2 regions of the Janthinobacterium sp. GW821-FHT03C08 genome follow, and region 2 is predicted to be linked to the other one. Evidence: riboswitches for the same ligand, from Rfam matches in the RefSeq annotation. Region 2 holds a riboswitch; the other holds the start of a gene.
The links. Region 2 has a riboswitch for thiamine pyrophosphate ahead of thiC (phosphomethylpyrimidine synthase ThiC). Riboswitches for the same ligand answer to the same signal wherever they lie in the genome.
Positions count from the first base shown of each region.

Region 1: another riboswitch for thiamine pyrophosphate. It lies ahead of AC07VL_RS06870 (TonB-dependent siderophore receptor); the one in region 2 lies ahead of thiC (phosphomethylpyrimidine synthase ThiC).

Region 1 covers NZ_JBWKUP010000004.1:126,069-133,468, reverse strand. Annotated here, with positions in the region: gene AC07VL_RS06905 (hypothetical protein) at 5-400, opposite strand; gene ompR (osmolarity response regulator transcription factor OmpR) at 664-1,365, shown strand; gene AC07VL_RS06895 (sensor histidine kinase family protein) at 1,379-2,737, shown strand; gene AC07VL_RS06890 (hypothetical protein) at 2,758-2,880, shown strand; gene AC07VL_RS06885 (Imm26 family immunity protein) at 2,925-3,404, opposite strand; gene AC07VL_RS06880 (ferritin family protein) at 3,498-3,803, opposite strand; gene AC07VL_RS06875 (iron-containing alcohol dehydrogenase) at 3,952-5,109, shown strand; TPP riboswitch at 5,177-5,274, shown strand; gene AC07VL_RS06870 (TonB-dependent siderophore receptor) at 5,360-7,400, shown strand, end outside.
Region 2 covers NZ_JBWKUP010000011.1:106,870-114,269, forward strand. Annotated here, with positions in the region: gene AC07VL_RS17230 (putative bifunctional diguanylate cyclase/phosphodiesterase) at 1-1,163, opposite strand, end outside; gene AC07VL_RS17235 (Crp/Fnr family transcriptional regulator) at 1,400-2,140, shown strand; gene AC07VL_RS17240 (PAS domain-containing hybrid sensor histidine kinase/response regulator) at 2,232-4,088, shown strand; gene AC07VL_RS17245 (response regulator) at 4,117-4,923, shown strand; gene AC07VL_RS17250 (hypothetical protein) at 4,978-5,247, shown strand; TPP riboswitch at 5,354-5,469, shown strand; gene thiC (phosphomethylpyrimidine synthase ThiC) at 5,549-7,400, shown strand, end outside.

The DNA.
Region 1 (7,400 bases), on a different contig from region 2:
AAGCCTAGCGGCGCGGCGGGTTGGAGTAAATGTCCTGGCCCACTTCATTGATCTGGCGGCGCAGGTCGCGGCGCTCGTCGGGCGTCATGCGGCCCGTGCGACGCGACGCATCGGCCCCTTCGCTGGCGCGGCGCTGCTCTTCCACGCGCGTGTCGAAGCTGCGTGCGTCACGCTGCTCGCGCACTCGCGTATCATTGCTATTGCTGCGCTGTACCTGCTCATAGCGCTGGGCCTGCATTTGCTGCTGCTCGTCACGGCGGGGCGGCGGCTGGTTCTGTGCCTGCGCCAGGCTGGCGCCCAGGATGGAACAGGCGACAAACGCGGACAGCACGGACGAGGAAGTGCGCGCTGCGAAAGCTGCGCTGGGAGCGGCGTGAATGTTTTTAGTAAAGATATTCATTGAGTTCCTCTTCCGCGATGCCGTATAAACTAAAGCTGATTTCCACTGTGGCCCCAGTGTATGATGCTTTACACGGTGCAGTAAGAGTAATTGGGTAAAGTTTGTAACAGTTTGTAATGGGTCGCCACAGCCCCTTGTGAGCGCCGCGCGAGGCGTTACTATAGCAACCAATATAAGATAACACGACACCTTAAATGACCACAACCTCCACTTCCGGCAGCAATACAACAACGCAATCCGTCCACGGCCACCAGGCCAAGATCATGGTGGTGGATGACGATGTGCGCCTGCGCGATCTGCTGCGCCGCTACCTGACCGAACAGGGATTCAACGTCTTTACGGCCGAGAGCGCCACCGCCATGAACAAGCTGTGGCTGCGCGAGCGCTACGACCTGCTGGTGCTCGACCTGATGCTGCCGGGCGAAGACGGCCTGTCCATCTGCCGCCGCCTGCGCGGCGCGGGCGACCAGACGCCCATCATCATGCTGACGGCCAAGGGCGAGGACGTGGACCGCATCGTGGGCCTGGAAATGGGTGCCGACGACTACCTGCCGAAGCCGTTCAATCCGCGCGAACTGGTGGCCCGCATCGGCGCCGTGCTGCGCCGCAAGGGTCCCGATGAAATCCCGGGCGCGCCGTCGGAAACGCCGCAAACCTTCGAATTCGGCGACTTCGTGCTGGACCTGGGCACGCGCACCCTGAAAAAGAATGGCGAAACGGTGCCCCTGACAACAGGCGAATTTTCCGTGCTGAAAGTGTTTGCCCGCCATGCGCGCCAGCCCCTGTCGCGCGAAAAACTCATGGAACTGGCGCGCGGCCGCGAATACGAAGTGTTCGACCGCAGCCTGGACGTGCAGATTTCGCGCCTGCGCAAGCTGATCGAACCCGATCCGTCGAGCCCGCTGTTCATCCAGACCGTGTGGGGCCTCGGCTACGTCTTCATCCCGGACGGACAGCCGCGCTGATCGCTGGCGAGGCATGATGAAGCTTGTTCCCGATATCAGCCTGGCGCGGCTGAAAAGCGGCCTGTTCTGGCGCACCTTTTTGCTGCTGGGTACTTTGACCACCGTCAGCATGATCACCTGGATCGGCATGATTTCCGTCATCCAGCGCGAGCCGCAGGCGCAGCAGATTTCCGCCCAGATCATTTCCGTCGTCACCATCACGCATGCGGCGCTGACGCACTCGGCCCCCGAGCTGCGTCGCGAGCTGCTGTTCGACCTCGTCAGCAATGAAGGCATCCGCATCTTCTCGCTGGAAGAGGACGACCGCATCGAGCCGCCGCCCGACAATTACCTGATGCCCGACATCGAGGCGCTGGTGAAGGCCAAGCTGGGCAAGGACACGCGCTTTTCCGCGCGCGTCAACGGCGTGGCCGGCTTCTGGGTCAGCTTCAAGATCGACGACGACGAATACTGGCTGATGCTGGACCGCGAGCGCCTGCGCGGCCTGACAGGCTTCCAGTGGCTGGGCTGGGCCAGCCTGGTGTCCCTGCTGTCGCTGCTGGGCGCGGCCATCATTTCCAGCCTGATCAACCTGCCCCTGTCGCGCCTGACGGCGGCCGCGCGCGACATCGCCAAGGGCAAGCAGCCGGCGCCGCTGCCGGAAAAAGGCCCGATCGAGATCATCGAGGCGAACCGCAGCTTCAACCAGATGGTCGACGATTTGAAGCAGGTGGAATCGGACCGCGCCGTCATTTTGGCGGGCATCTCGCACGACTTGCGCACGCCGCTGGCGCGCATGCAGCTGGAAGTGGAAATGGCGAATCTGTCGGACGAGGCGCGCGAAGGCATCCAGTCCGATATCGGGCAGATGGACGCCATCATCGGCCAGTTCCTCGACTACGCCAAGCCGACGGAAGCGTCGAGCTTCACGGATGTGGACCTGAGCGGCCTGCTGGCCGACATGACGCGCGAAGCGATGCGTCTGCCGGACGTGAAGATCAACGCCACCATCGCCGAAGGCGCGCACGCGATGGGCAACCCCACCGACCTGCGCCGCGTGCTGAACAACCTAATCGAGAATGCGCGCCGCTACGGCAAGACGCCGGGCAGCGACGTGACGGAAATCGACATCGCCTGCCACGTGCGCACCAGCCATGGCGCGAAAAAGGTGATCATCGAGGTGCAGGACCATGGCACGGGCGTGCCGGCGGAAAAGATCGAGCAGCTGATGAAGCCGTTCACCCGCCTCGATACCGCGCGCGGGCAGGCCAACGGCGCCGGACTCGGCCTGGCCATCGTCGACCGGGTGCTGCTGCGCCACGGCGCCGAACTGCAGGTGCGCAACCGCGAAGGCGGCGGCCTGGCGTTCCAGATCAGCTTGCCGGCGGTGTAGGAGACACCCGGCGCAGGCAGGTGGACGATCGTCTAGGCCTGGCCATCGTCGACCGCGTCCTGCTGCGCCATGGCGCCGAACTGCAGGTGCGCAACCGCGAAGGCGGCGGCCTGGCGTTCCAGATCAGCTTGCCGGCGGTGTAAGCCGGCATGCCGGGGTCAGTCCCGTCGGGCTTGACCCCGCGCAATCAAGCGGACGCCTGCTCCTGCGCCAGCAATTTATTCATCAACAATTCCGTTGCCCCGTAGCCGTACAGGGAATCGCTTTCCATGCCGGGCGTGTCGAAGGGGATCGATTCCTCGCGATTCAGCTTGGCAGGGTCGGCGTCCGCATAGCTGGCGCGCCAGGCGCGCTGCAGGGATTCATTGCGGCGGATGAAGGCCGGCATGGGCCAGTCGTCGCGCTCCCAGCGGCGGCTGTCGCCCAGCAGGGGCCAGCGCTCGTTGAGCAGGGCCATGTCGCCCGTGCGCAGGCGGCGCACGGCCTGTTCCGGCCGCAAGCCTTCCACCTCTTCCAGCGTGGGCAGGCTGTCGCGCTTCGGCCCGAACATATACGCCAGCATGATGCGCCCGGCAGGCGCCCTGCGCGCCACCACGCCGACGGCATAGCCGCCGCCCGGCAGGGGCACGGCAAACCAGCTGCCTTCTCGGTATGGTAATGATTTCATTTCTGCAAACTCCCCCAAAATCGTGATCGGGGCACAGTCTACGCGAAACGGCGCCGGAGTGGCGTATGGTACGCCACAGCAACAAACCAATAGTTACAGCACGTTCTGATCGTAATGGTACTGCGCCACGATGGGACCCGCCTTGAACAGCGCTTCCTTCATTTCCTTGTCCAGGCGGGCGTCGCGGCGGCGCATCCATTCGAGCAGCATGGCCACTTCCTTGCGGCTGGTGTCGCCCGCATGCGCCAGCACGCGGCGCAGTTCCGGGTCCGTGCAGGCCTCGAAGCGCTGGCTGTTCAAGTCCAGCACCTGCAGCGCGGCGATGGCGGCGCCGATGGCGCGGTGCATGTCCAGCGCCGTGGCGGGCAGGTCGGATTCTTCCAGTGGGAGGGTGGTCATGCGCATTCCTTTTCGCGTGGTGGGTGACATCGGCTGCATTCTCCGCCGCGCGGGCGAAAAGCTCAAGCGTCCACGACACGATTCCACCCGTTCGGCCATAATCATGGCTCGGCAGCAGCCTACCCTACACATCCGCAGCGGGAGCCCCATGTTCAATTTCGACTTTTACAATCCGACGCAAATCCTCTTCGGCCAGGGCCAGATCGCCGCCATCACGGCGCTGATCCCGCCGCAGGCCCGAGTGCTCATGACCTACGGCGGCGGCAGCATCAAGCAGAACGGCGTCTACGATGAAGTACGGGCGGCGCTGGCCGGCCACACGGTGCTGGAATTTGCCGGCATCGAACCCAATCCCGGCTATGAAACGCTGATGCAGGCCGTCGCCCTCGTGAAAAGCGAGCGCATCGATTTCCTGCTGGCTGTCGGCGGCGGTTCCGTGGTCGACGGCACCAAGTTCATCGCCGCCGCCGCCCTGCATGAGGGCGAAGCCTGGGACATCCTGGCCAGGGGCGGCAAGATCGTCGAAGCGGCCCTGCCCTTCGGCACGGTCCTGACCTTGCCGGCCACGGGTTCGGAAATGAATGGCTCGGCCGTGATCACGCGCAAGGCCACGCAGGAAAAGCGCTCCTTCATGAGCCGCAAGGTGTATCCTAAATTTTCCGTGCTGGACCCCACGAAAACGTTTACCTTGCCGCTCCGCCAGGTGGGCAACGGCGTCGTCGATGCGTTTGCGCACGTGATGGAGCAATACCTGACCTACCCTGTGAATGCTTCCGTGCAGGACCGCTTCGCCGAAGGCATTTTGCTGACCCTGATCGAGGAAGGACCGAAAGCCCTGTCGCAGCCGGACGACTATGACGTGCGCGCCAACGTGATGTGGAGCGCCACCCTGGCCTTGAACGGCCTGATCGGCGTGGGCGTGCCGCAAGACTGGTCCACGCACGCCATCGGCCACGAATTGACGGCCCTGTACGAACTCGACCACGCGCAGACCTTGGCCATCATCCTGCCCAGCATGCTGCGCGTGCGCAAGCAGGCCAAGCGCGCCAAGCTGCTGCAGTACGCGGCGCGCGTGTGGGGCCTCGATGGCGGCGACGAGGATGGCCGCATCGAGGCCGCCATCGCCCGCACGGAATTCTTTTTCCGCCACATGGGCGTCAAGACGCGCCTGGCCGACTACGGCCTGAACCATGCCAGCGTGGACGCCGTCGTGGCCGCCCTGGAAGCGCACGGCATGACGGCCCTGGGCGAGCAGCGCGAGGTGACGCCGGAAGTCAGCCGCAAGGTGCTGGAGCTGAGTCTGTAGTTTCGACCTGCAGTGTTGTAAAACGGTCGGCAGGGTGGGACAGCGGGCCGTGGTTCATGCTAAGCTATCAATTCGCTAGGGGTCCTGGAGTAGTCATCCGGGTGAGAGATACCCTTCGTACCTGATCTGGATAATGCCAGCGAAGGAAAGCGCAAAGTACCTCCCTCCTTTGATAGCTCCTGCGTTGGCGCCAGCCGAACAAGCAGCCTGCCGTGCTCTTTCCCGAGACGGCTTGAACCACGAGCAATCTATGTCCACACCGAATTTATCTATTTCCGCTTTGACCCTGGCCATCCTGCACGCGTTTGCCGCGCCTGCCCTGGCCGCCGGCGACACCGCCGATGCCGCCGATGCCGCCGAAGCACCAGCCCAGAACATGGCCGAAGTGGTCGTCACGGCCAGCAAGGCCCCGGCCGCCAAGCGCGCCTCCGTCGGCGGCTTTTCCGATGCGCCGCTGCTGCAGACGCCGGCCGCCGTCACCGTGATCGGGCAAAAAGAGCTGCAAGACTTGCAAATCCGCAACCTCAGCGATGCCGTCAAGCTGGACGCCAGCATCAACGATTCCTACAACGCCGTCGGCTACGCGGAGCAATTCACCATCCGCGGCTTTGAACTCGACAACAACTCCAGCTACCGCAAGGATGGCGTGGCCATTCCCGGCGACACGCAGATTCCGCTGGAAAACAAGGAACGCATCGAAGTGCTGAAAGGCCTGGCCGGCTTGCAGGCAGGCATGGCCGCGCCGGGCGGCGTGATCGACTTCATCGTCAAGCGCCCCACCGCCGCGCCGCTGCGCACCGTCACCGTGGAAACGCGCGAGCGGGGCACCCTGTACGGCGCCGTCGACCTGGGCGGCCGCCTGGAAGACCGGCGCTTCGGCTACCGGATCAACGTGGCGGCCGAACGCCTGCGCTCCTACATCCAGGGCGCCGACGGCAACCGCAAGTTCATTTCCGGCGCCTTCGACTGGCAGATGTCACCCCAGGCCCTGCTGCAGCTCGATGCCGACTACCAGGACAAGGCGCAGGTGACGGCGCCCGGCTTCCAGCTGCTGAGCAATGGCAGCCTGCCCGCGAACGTCAGCGCCGACACCATGCTCAACAAGCAGCCGTGGACGCACCCGGTGGAAACCGTCACCAGCAACCTGGGCCTGCGCTTCCAGTACGCCTTCAATGACGACTGGCATGCCACCCTGTCGGCCAACCAGCACTCGTTCAAGCGCGACGACTACACGGCGTATCCGTATGGCTGCAGCCCGGAAGGCTGGAACCCCGTGTTCTGCAGCAATGGCGATTTTTCCGTGTGGGACTACCGCAGCCTCGGCGAAACGAAGAAGCCCCTGAGCGCGCAAGCCATGCTCCAGGGCAAGTTTGCCACGGGCAGCCTGCGCCATGAATTCACGGCCGGCGTGTCGTATTTCAACCGCAAGGACCGCGCCGGCCTGTACGTCTATGATGAAGTGGGCATCAGCAACATCTACCACCCCGTCGTCGTGGCTCCGTCCGATGGCGTCACGGGCCCCGTGCGCCTGGTGCGCAACGACAAGGAAAAATCCGTCTTCGTGCAGGACATCGTCAGCCTGGGCCAGAACTGGAAACTGCATGGCGGCTTGCGCCATATCGATGTCGACGGCTACCAGTACGTGCTTAAGGCCGCCACGGAAATCCGCGCCAAACATGACTTCCTGCTGCCCAACGTGGCGCTGGTGTACAACCCGCAAGACAATATCGCCGTGTATGCATCCTACTCGCACGGCATGGAACATGGCGGCACGGCCGACCGCTATGCCAACAATGCCAACGTGGAACTGACGCCGAGCCGCTCGAAACAGCTCGAGTTCGGCGTGAAGGCCGATGTGACGCCGGACTTCATGGTCGCGGCCAGCCTGTTCCAGATCCGCAAGGGCCTGGAATTCAACCAGTACCTCGACAGCAGCATGAGCACCTACAACTTCGTGCGCGCAGGCCAGGCCCAGCACCGGGGCCTGGAACTGTCGGCCCAGGGCAAGGCCAGTGCCAACCTGAGCCTGGGCGCCTCGCTCACGGCCTTGAACAGCCAGCAGTCCGGCACGGGCAATGCGGACCTGGACGGCAAGCGCGTGCCCAACGTGCCGGCCCTGAAGGCGGCCGTGCGCGCCGACTATGCCGTGCCGCAAGTGGCAGGCCTGAACGTGAACGGCAGCTGGGAATATGCGGGCAAGAAGGCCTTTGAATTCAGCAACACCACCTTCGTGCCGTCGTACAGCGTGTTCAACCTCGGTGCCGCCTATGCCACGCGCCTGGCGGGCACGT
Region 2 (7,400 bases):
ATGCAGCAGCTGAGCATGAATTCGTACTCGCCCAGCTGCAGCGGCTGGGCCACGGCGTCGAGGATGCGCTGCAAGGTGGCCGCGCCCGGTTCGCCGCCGCCATGCTGGGGCAGCAGCAGCACGAATTCGTCGCCGCCCAGGCGCGCCACCGTATCGACTTCGCGCGTGGCGTCGCGCAGGCGCCCGGCCACGTTTTGCAGTACCCGGTCGCCCGCGTCGTGGCCCAGCGTGTCGTTGACGAACTTGAAACGGTCGAGGTCGATAAAGACCACCCACAGGGGCAAATGGTTGCGCCGCGTCACGGCCATCGCCTGTGCCAGCCGTTCGCGCAGCAGGGCCCGGTTGGCCAGGCCCGTGAGGATATCGTGGCGCGACTGGAATTCCATCTCCTGCTCGAAGCGCATGACGGTGCTGATGTCGTATTGCGCGACGACAAAGTGGCTGACGGCGCCGTCGCCATCGTCGCGTACGGGGGCCACGAACAGCTCGCTCCAGTAGCAGCTGCCATCCTTGCGGGCATTGCGCACGATGGCCTTGCCTTCGCGCCGCTCGCGCAGGGCGGCCGTGATGGCGTGCATGTCCTGCCGCCCCTGTTCGGGGCCCTGCAAGTCTTCCAGGCGCTGCCCGATGACTTCGCTGGCCGCGTACCCCGTGATGCGCTCGAAGGCGGGGTTGACGTATTCGATCAGGTAGCCCGGCGCGTCGGCGCTGCACAGGATGATGGCATTGGCCGAGACTTCGATGATGCGCTCGCGCAGCCGCAGCGACTTTTCATTGCGCATGCGCGCGGCGATGTCTTCGGACAGGCGCAGGTTGGCAAACTGCAGGGCCGCCGTGCGTTCACCCGTGATGCGGGCAATCACGGAATTGCGCGATACCAGCTGGTACACATACGCCGTGGCCAGCAGGCTCGACAGCATTCCGCCCAGCAGCACGTACAGCGAGCCGCGGCGGTTCGCATCCAGGGTCAGTCCATGCGCGGGCAGCATGGCCGCGCTCAGCGCATGGCCGCTGGCATGCTGCTGCCACAGCAGCCGGGCGCTTTCCGCTTCGATCTGCCGCGCCGAGACATAGCACAGGGCCGTCAGGCACAGCCCGACGGCCAGGGTCAGCAGGGCCGAGGTGGAGACGGAGATGGAGATGCGCTTGAAGAATGATTGCATGATGGGTCCCGTGGCAGCGCCGGTGCCTATCCATGATCAGGCAGGCCGGGCAGTGACTGACTGTAGGGCGGCAGGCGCCGCAGGGTCCGTTCGGTACCGAACGGACGATCATGCCGATAAGAAATATAGTCGGGCCACCGTGCAAGCAGTGTGTTACGCTGCACACCATGGCGACCCTCGTTCGGACGCCTTTCATCTACCCCCTAGCTGACGACTGGAAACCAGGAAAACTGCCCATGTCGAGTCCGCATGCCCAGCTGCACAACCCGAATCAAAACCATTTGCTCGCCGCCATGCTCGACGCCGATTTCGCGCGCCTGGCGCCCCACCTGGAGCAAGTCTCCATGCTGCTGGGCGACGTGATCTACGACTCGGGCGACAAGCTGCAGCATGTGTATTTCCCCACCACCGCCATCGTTTCCATCCATTACCTGCTGGAAAACGGCGGCTCGTCGGAAATTGCCGGCGTCGGCAACGAGGGCATCGTGGGCGTGTCGCTGTTCATGGGCGGCAATTCGACGCCGAGCCGCGCCGTCGTGCAGACGGGCGGCGTCGGCTACCGGCTCAAGGCCCACCTGCTGATGGCAGAGTTCGATCGCGCCGGCCCCGTCATGCGCTTGCTGCTGCGCTACACGCAAGCGCTGATCACGCAGATGTCGCAGACGGCCGTGTGCAACCGCCACCATACGGTGGAGCAGCAGCTGTGCCGCTGGCTGCTGCTGACCATGGACCGCCTGCCGAACCGCGAGCTGACCATGACGCAGGAACTGATCGCCAACATGCTGGGCGTGCGCCGCGAAGGCGTGACGGAAGCGGCAGGGCGCTTGCAGCAGCGCGGCTTCATCAGCTACCGGCGCGGGCATATCTCCGTGCTGGACCGCGCCGGGCTCGAAGGCCACGTGTGCGAATGCTATGGCGTGGTGAAGAAGGAATTCGCGCGCCTGCTGTCGGACGTGCGCCAGCGCCAGGGCGCCTGAGTCCCCCTTTCCCCCTCTTACTGTTTCATTGCCCGGGCTTCCCATGCACTCAGTTGAAAATAATCCCCATCGCGCCCCGTCGCGCTGGCCCATGGCACTGGCATTCTCGTTCAGCGCCATCGTGCTGCTGGCCGTCGGCGCGCTGGCCTGGCGTGCGCCGTTCGATACGGCGATCCTGATCGAGGCCCTGCTTGGCCTGCTGTTGCTGATGCTGGTGGCGCTGTACCGGCGCACGGCGGCGGCCAGCCTGCCGCGCCAGGTGCTCAAGGCGGGCGCCCTGCAGGACGCCATCTTCAACAGCGCCAATTTCTCGTGCATCGCCACCGATGCGCAGGGCGTGATCCAGATCTTCAACGTGGGCGCCGAACGCATGCTCGGCTATGCCGCCAGCGACGTCGTCGACAAGCTGACGCCGGCCGGAATTTCTGACGCGCAAGAAATCGTCACCCGCGCCGCCGCTCTCAGCGTCGAGCTCGACACGCCCATCACGCCGGGCGTGGAAGCGCTCTTCTTCAAGGCCATGCGCGGCATCGAAGACATCTATGAGCTGACCCACATCCGCAACGATGGCAGCCGCTTTCCCGCCATCGTCTCCGTGACGGCCTTGCGCGATGCGCAGAACAAGGTCATCGGCTACCTGCTGATCGGCACGGACAACACGGCGCGCAAGCAGGTCGAGGCGGAACAGGCGCTGCTGGACCAGCGCCTGCAGGAGCAGCAGGCGTACACGCGCTCGCTCGTCGAGAGCAATAATGCCGAGCTGAAAAAGGCGCGCCAGGTGGCGGAAAAGGCCAACCGCGCCAAATCCGAATTCCTCTCGAGCATGAGCCATGAATTGCGCACGCCGCTGAACGCCGTGCTGGGCTTTGCCCAGCTGATGGCGTCCGACGTGCCGCCGCCCAGCCCGCCGCAGCAGCGTTCGATCGAGCAGATCCTCAAGGGCGGCTGGTACCTGTTGCGTTTGATCAATGAAATCCTCGACCTGGCCATGATCGAATCGGGCAAGGTGACTCTGTCGCAAGAGGCGATGTCGCTGCTCGACGTGCTGCAGGATTGCCAGGCGATGATCGCGCCGCAGGCGGAAAAACGCGGCATCCGCCTGCATTTCCCCCGCTGCGGCCAGGCCTTCTACGTGCATGCGGACCGCACGCGCGTGAAACAGGTGATGATCAACCTGCTGTCGAACGCCATCAAGTACAACCAGGGCGGCGGCGCCGTCACCGTCGAATGCAGCCGCCACGGCGAGAAGGTGCGCGTGAGCGTGCGCGACAGCGGCGCCGGCCTCGATGCGGCCCAGGTGGCGCAGCTGTTCCAGCCCTTCAACCGCCTGGGACAGGAAAACAGCACGGAAGAGGGCACGGGCATCGGCCTCGTCGTCACCAAGCAGCTGGTGGAGTTGATGGGCGGCACCATCGGCGTCGACAGCACGGTGGGCGTGGGCACTACCTTCTGGTTCGAGCTGGCCGCCAGCCGCGCGCCTGCACTGGCGCTGGACGATGGGGATGCGCTGCCACAGGTGCAGGAGCCGCAGGAAAGCCTGCGCACCCTGCTGTACGTGGAAGACAATCCCGCCAACCTGGCGCTGGTGGAGCAACTGATCGCCCGCCGCAGCGACTTGAAGCTGCTGACGGCCATCGATGCGCACCTGGGCATCGACTTGGCGCGCACCTACCAGCCAGACGTGATCTTGATGGATATCAACCTGCCCGGCATCAGCGGCTATGGCGCCCTGCACATCCTGCTCGGCGATCCGCTGACCCGCCACATTCCCGTCATGGCCCTGTCGGCCAACGCCGTGCCGCGCGACATCGAAAAGGGCTTGCAGGCGGGTTTCTTCCGCTATCTGACCAAGCCCATCAAGGTCGTCGAATTCATGGACGCGCTCGACGTGGCCCTGCACCATGCGGCTGCGCATGGCCTGGCCGACGACATTCACGCAGTACGCTAATTCAGCACCCATTTTTAGGAATACCGCCATGCTTCAAGCCACCGAGATCCTGAACGCCAGCATCCTCATCGTCGATGACCAGGAGGCCAACGTCATGCTGCTCGAGCAGGTGCTGCGCAGCGCCGGCTACACGCGCATCACGTCCACCATGGACCCGCAAGCCGTGCGCGCGCTGCACCAGCAGCACCGCTACGACCTGATCCTGCTCGACTTGCAGATGCCGGAAATGGATGGCTTCGAAGTCATGGAAGGCTTGCGCGACCTCGAAGCGGGCAGCTACCTGCCCGTGCTGGTGATCACGGCCCAGCCCGGTCACAAGCTGCGCGCCCTGCAGGCGGGCGCCAAGGATTTCGTCAGCAAGCCCTTCGACCTGGTGGAAGTCAAGACGCGCATCCACAACATGCTGGAAGTGCGCTTGCTGTACCAGAAGCTGGGCGAATACAGCAAGTCGCTGGAAAAGATGGTGGAAGACCGCACGGCGGAATTGCGCGAAAGCGAAGCGCGCTTCCAGCGCTTCACGGAACTGTCGTCCGACTGGTACTGGGAACAGGATGCGCAGGGCAATTTGACGCGCTTTTCCGGCCCCGTGGCCGACATGCTGGGCATCGGCAGCGAGGAAGAGCCGCAGCGCTGGAATGCCAGCGAGCGCGCCTTGCTCGACGCCAAGATTGCTGCGCGGGAACCATTCCTCGACTTTATCTACAGCCGCACGAACGGGGACGGCAGCACGCAGTACCTGCAGGTGAGCGGCGAACCGATGTTCGACAATGGCAGCCGCTTCATCGGCTACCGCGGCATCGGCCTCGACGTCACGCAGCGCCTGCGCAAGGCTTGACGGGCGGCGGGCTGCTTTATACTTGCCGGTATCGATATCGACAAGGAATGCATCATGGCTGACAAATCGCCTCCGGCAACGCCCCCGCGCTACTGGTTCCCCGCCAAGACCTATGGCTGGGGCTGGGGCATGCCCATCACCTGGCAAGGCTGGCTGGTCTTCCTGGCCGCCCTGGGGCTGTTTGCCTGCGGCGCCTTCCTCTTCCCGCCGCAGGAATCGCTGGCCCTGTACATCGTCTATGAAGCCGTCATCGCCGGCGCGCTCGTCGGCGTGTGCTGGCTGAAAGGCGAACCGACGCGCTGGCGCTGGGGCAAGAAGCAATAGGCGCCGTCATCTGTTGCGGCGCAGCAGATACACAAAGACGACAACTGCAAGAAATCATCTGGCCACGCGTCTTGAAACGCGTATAATTGGCTCGCTGCCGCAAGGCGGCAAACGCTAGGGGTCCTGCCTTTCGCTGTGGAAACACGGTGCAAGCGCGGGTGAGAAATACCCTCCGAACCTGATCTGGATAATGCCAGCGAAGGGAAGCTTTAGGATGACCGCACCCCGCTTTTCCGCGTGCGCAATTCCGAACCTCCTTAGCTGGCTCCAGGCTTAAAAATAGTCTAGCCAAGGAGCCAAAATGAACGCCAATCCGAAATTCCTCTCCGCCACCGCCACGGTCGACGAAGCCGCCATCGCGCCGCTGCCCAATTCGCGCAAGATCTACGTGCAGGGCAGCCGCCCCGACATCCGCGTGCCCATGCGCGAAATCAGCCAGTCCGACACGGAAGCGTCGTTCGGCGGCGAAAAGAACCCGCCCATCTACGTCTACGACACCTCCGGCCCGTACACGGACCCGGACGTGCAGATCGACATCCGCTCGGGCCTGGACACGCCGCGCCTGCCATGGATCATGGAGCGGGCCGATACGGAAGAGCTGCCGGGGCCGACGTCCGATTACGGCATCGCCCGCCTGGCGGACCCGAAACTGGCCGAGCTGCGTTTCAACCTGCACCGCAAGCCGCGCCGCGCCATCGCCGGCAAGAACGTGACGCAGATGCATTACGCCCGGCAAGGCATCATCACGCCGGAAATGGAGTTCGTCGCCATCCGCGAAAACATGCGCCGGCAAGAGTATTTGCGCGAACTCAAGGCGTCCGGCCCCATGGGCGAACGCCTGGCCGACCTGATGGGCCGCCAGCACCCGGGCCAGGCCTACGGCGCCAGCATTCCCGCCGAAATCACGGCCGAATTCGTGCGCGAGGAAATCGCCCGCGGCCGCGCCATCATCCCCGCCAACATCAACCACCCGGAAGTGGAGCCGATGATCATCGGCCGCAATTTCCTGGTGAAAATCAACGCGAATATCGGCAATTCGGCCGTGACTTCGTCCATCGGCGAGGAAGTGGAAAAGATGACCTGGGCCATCCGCTGGGGCGGCGACAACGTCATGGATCTGTCCACAGGTAAACATATCCACGAGACGCGCGAATGGATCATCCGCAACAGTCCCGTGCCCATCGGCACCGTGCCCATCTACCAGGCGCTGGAAAAGGTCAACGGCAAGGCCGAAGATCTGACGTGGGAAATCTTCCGCGACACCCTCATCGAGCAGGCCGAGCAGGGCGTCGACTACTTCACCATCCACGCGGGCGTGTTGCTGCGCTACGTGCCGATGACGGCCAAGCGCCTGACGGGCATCGTTTCGCGCGGCGGCTCCATCATGGCAAAGTGGTGCCTGGCGCACCACCAGGAATCGTTCCTCTACACGCATTTCGAAGAGATCTGCGAAATCATGAAGGCCTACGACGTGTCGTTCTCGCTGGGCGACGGCTTGCGTCCCGGCTCCATCTACGACGCCAACGACGAGGCGCAGCTGGGCGAACTGAAGACCCTGGGCGAGCTGACCCAAATTGCCTGGAAGCACGACGTGCAAGTGATGATCGAAGGCCCCGGCCACGTGCCCATGCAATTGATCAAGGAAAACATGGACTTACAGCTGGACCAGTGCGGCGAAGCGCCGTTCTACACCCTGGGCCCGCTGACCACCGATATCGCGCCCGGCTACGACCACATCACGTCGGGCATCGGCGCGGCCCTGATCGGCTGGTACGGCACGGCCATGCTGTGCTACGTGACGCCGAAGGAGCATTTGGGCTTGCCCAACAAGAACGACGTCAAGGACGGCATCATCACCTACAAGATCGCGGCGCACGCGGCCGACCTGGCGAAGGGCCATCCGGGTGCGCAGATCCGCGACAACGCCCTGTCGAAGGCCCGCTTCGAATTCCGCTGGGACGACCAGTTCAACATCGGCCTGGACCCGGACAAGGCGCGCGAATTCCACGATGAAACCTTGCCCAAGGATTCGGCCAAGGTGGCGCATTTCTGCTCCATGTGCGGCCCCCATTTCTGTTCCATGAAGATCACGCAGGAAGTGCGCGAATACGCGGCCGGCATGGGCATCGCGGAAGACAAGGCGCTGCAGCAGG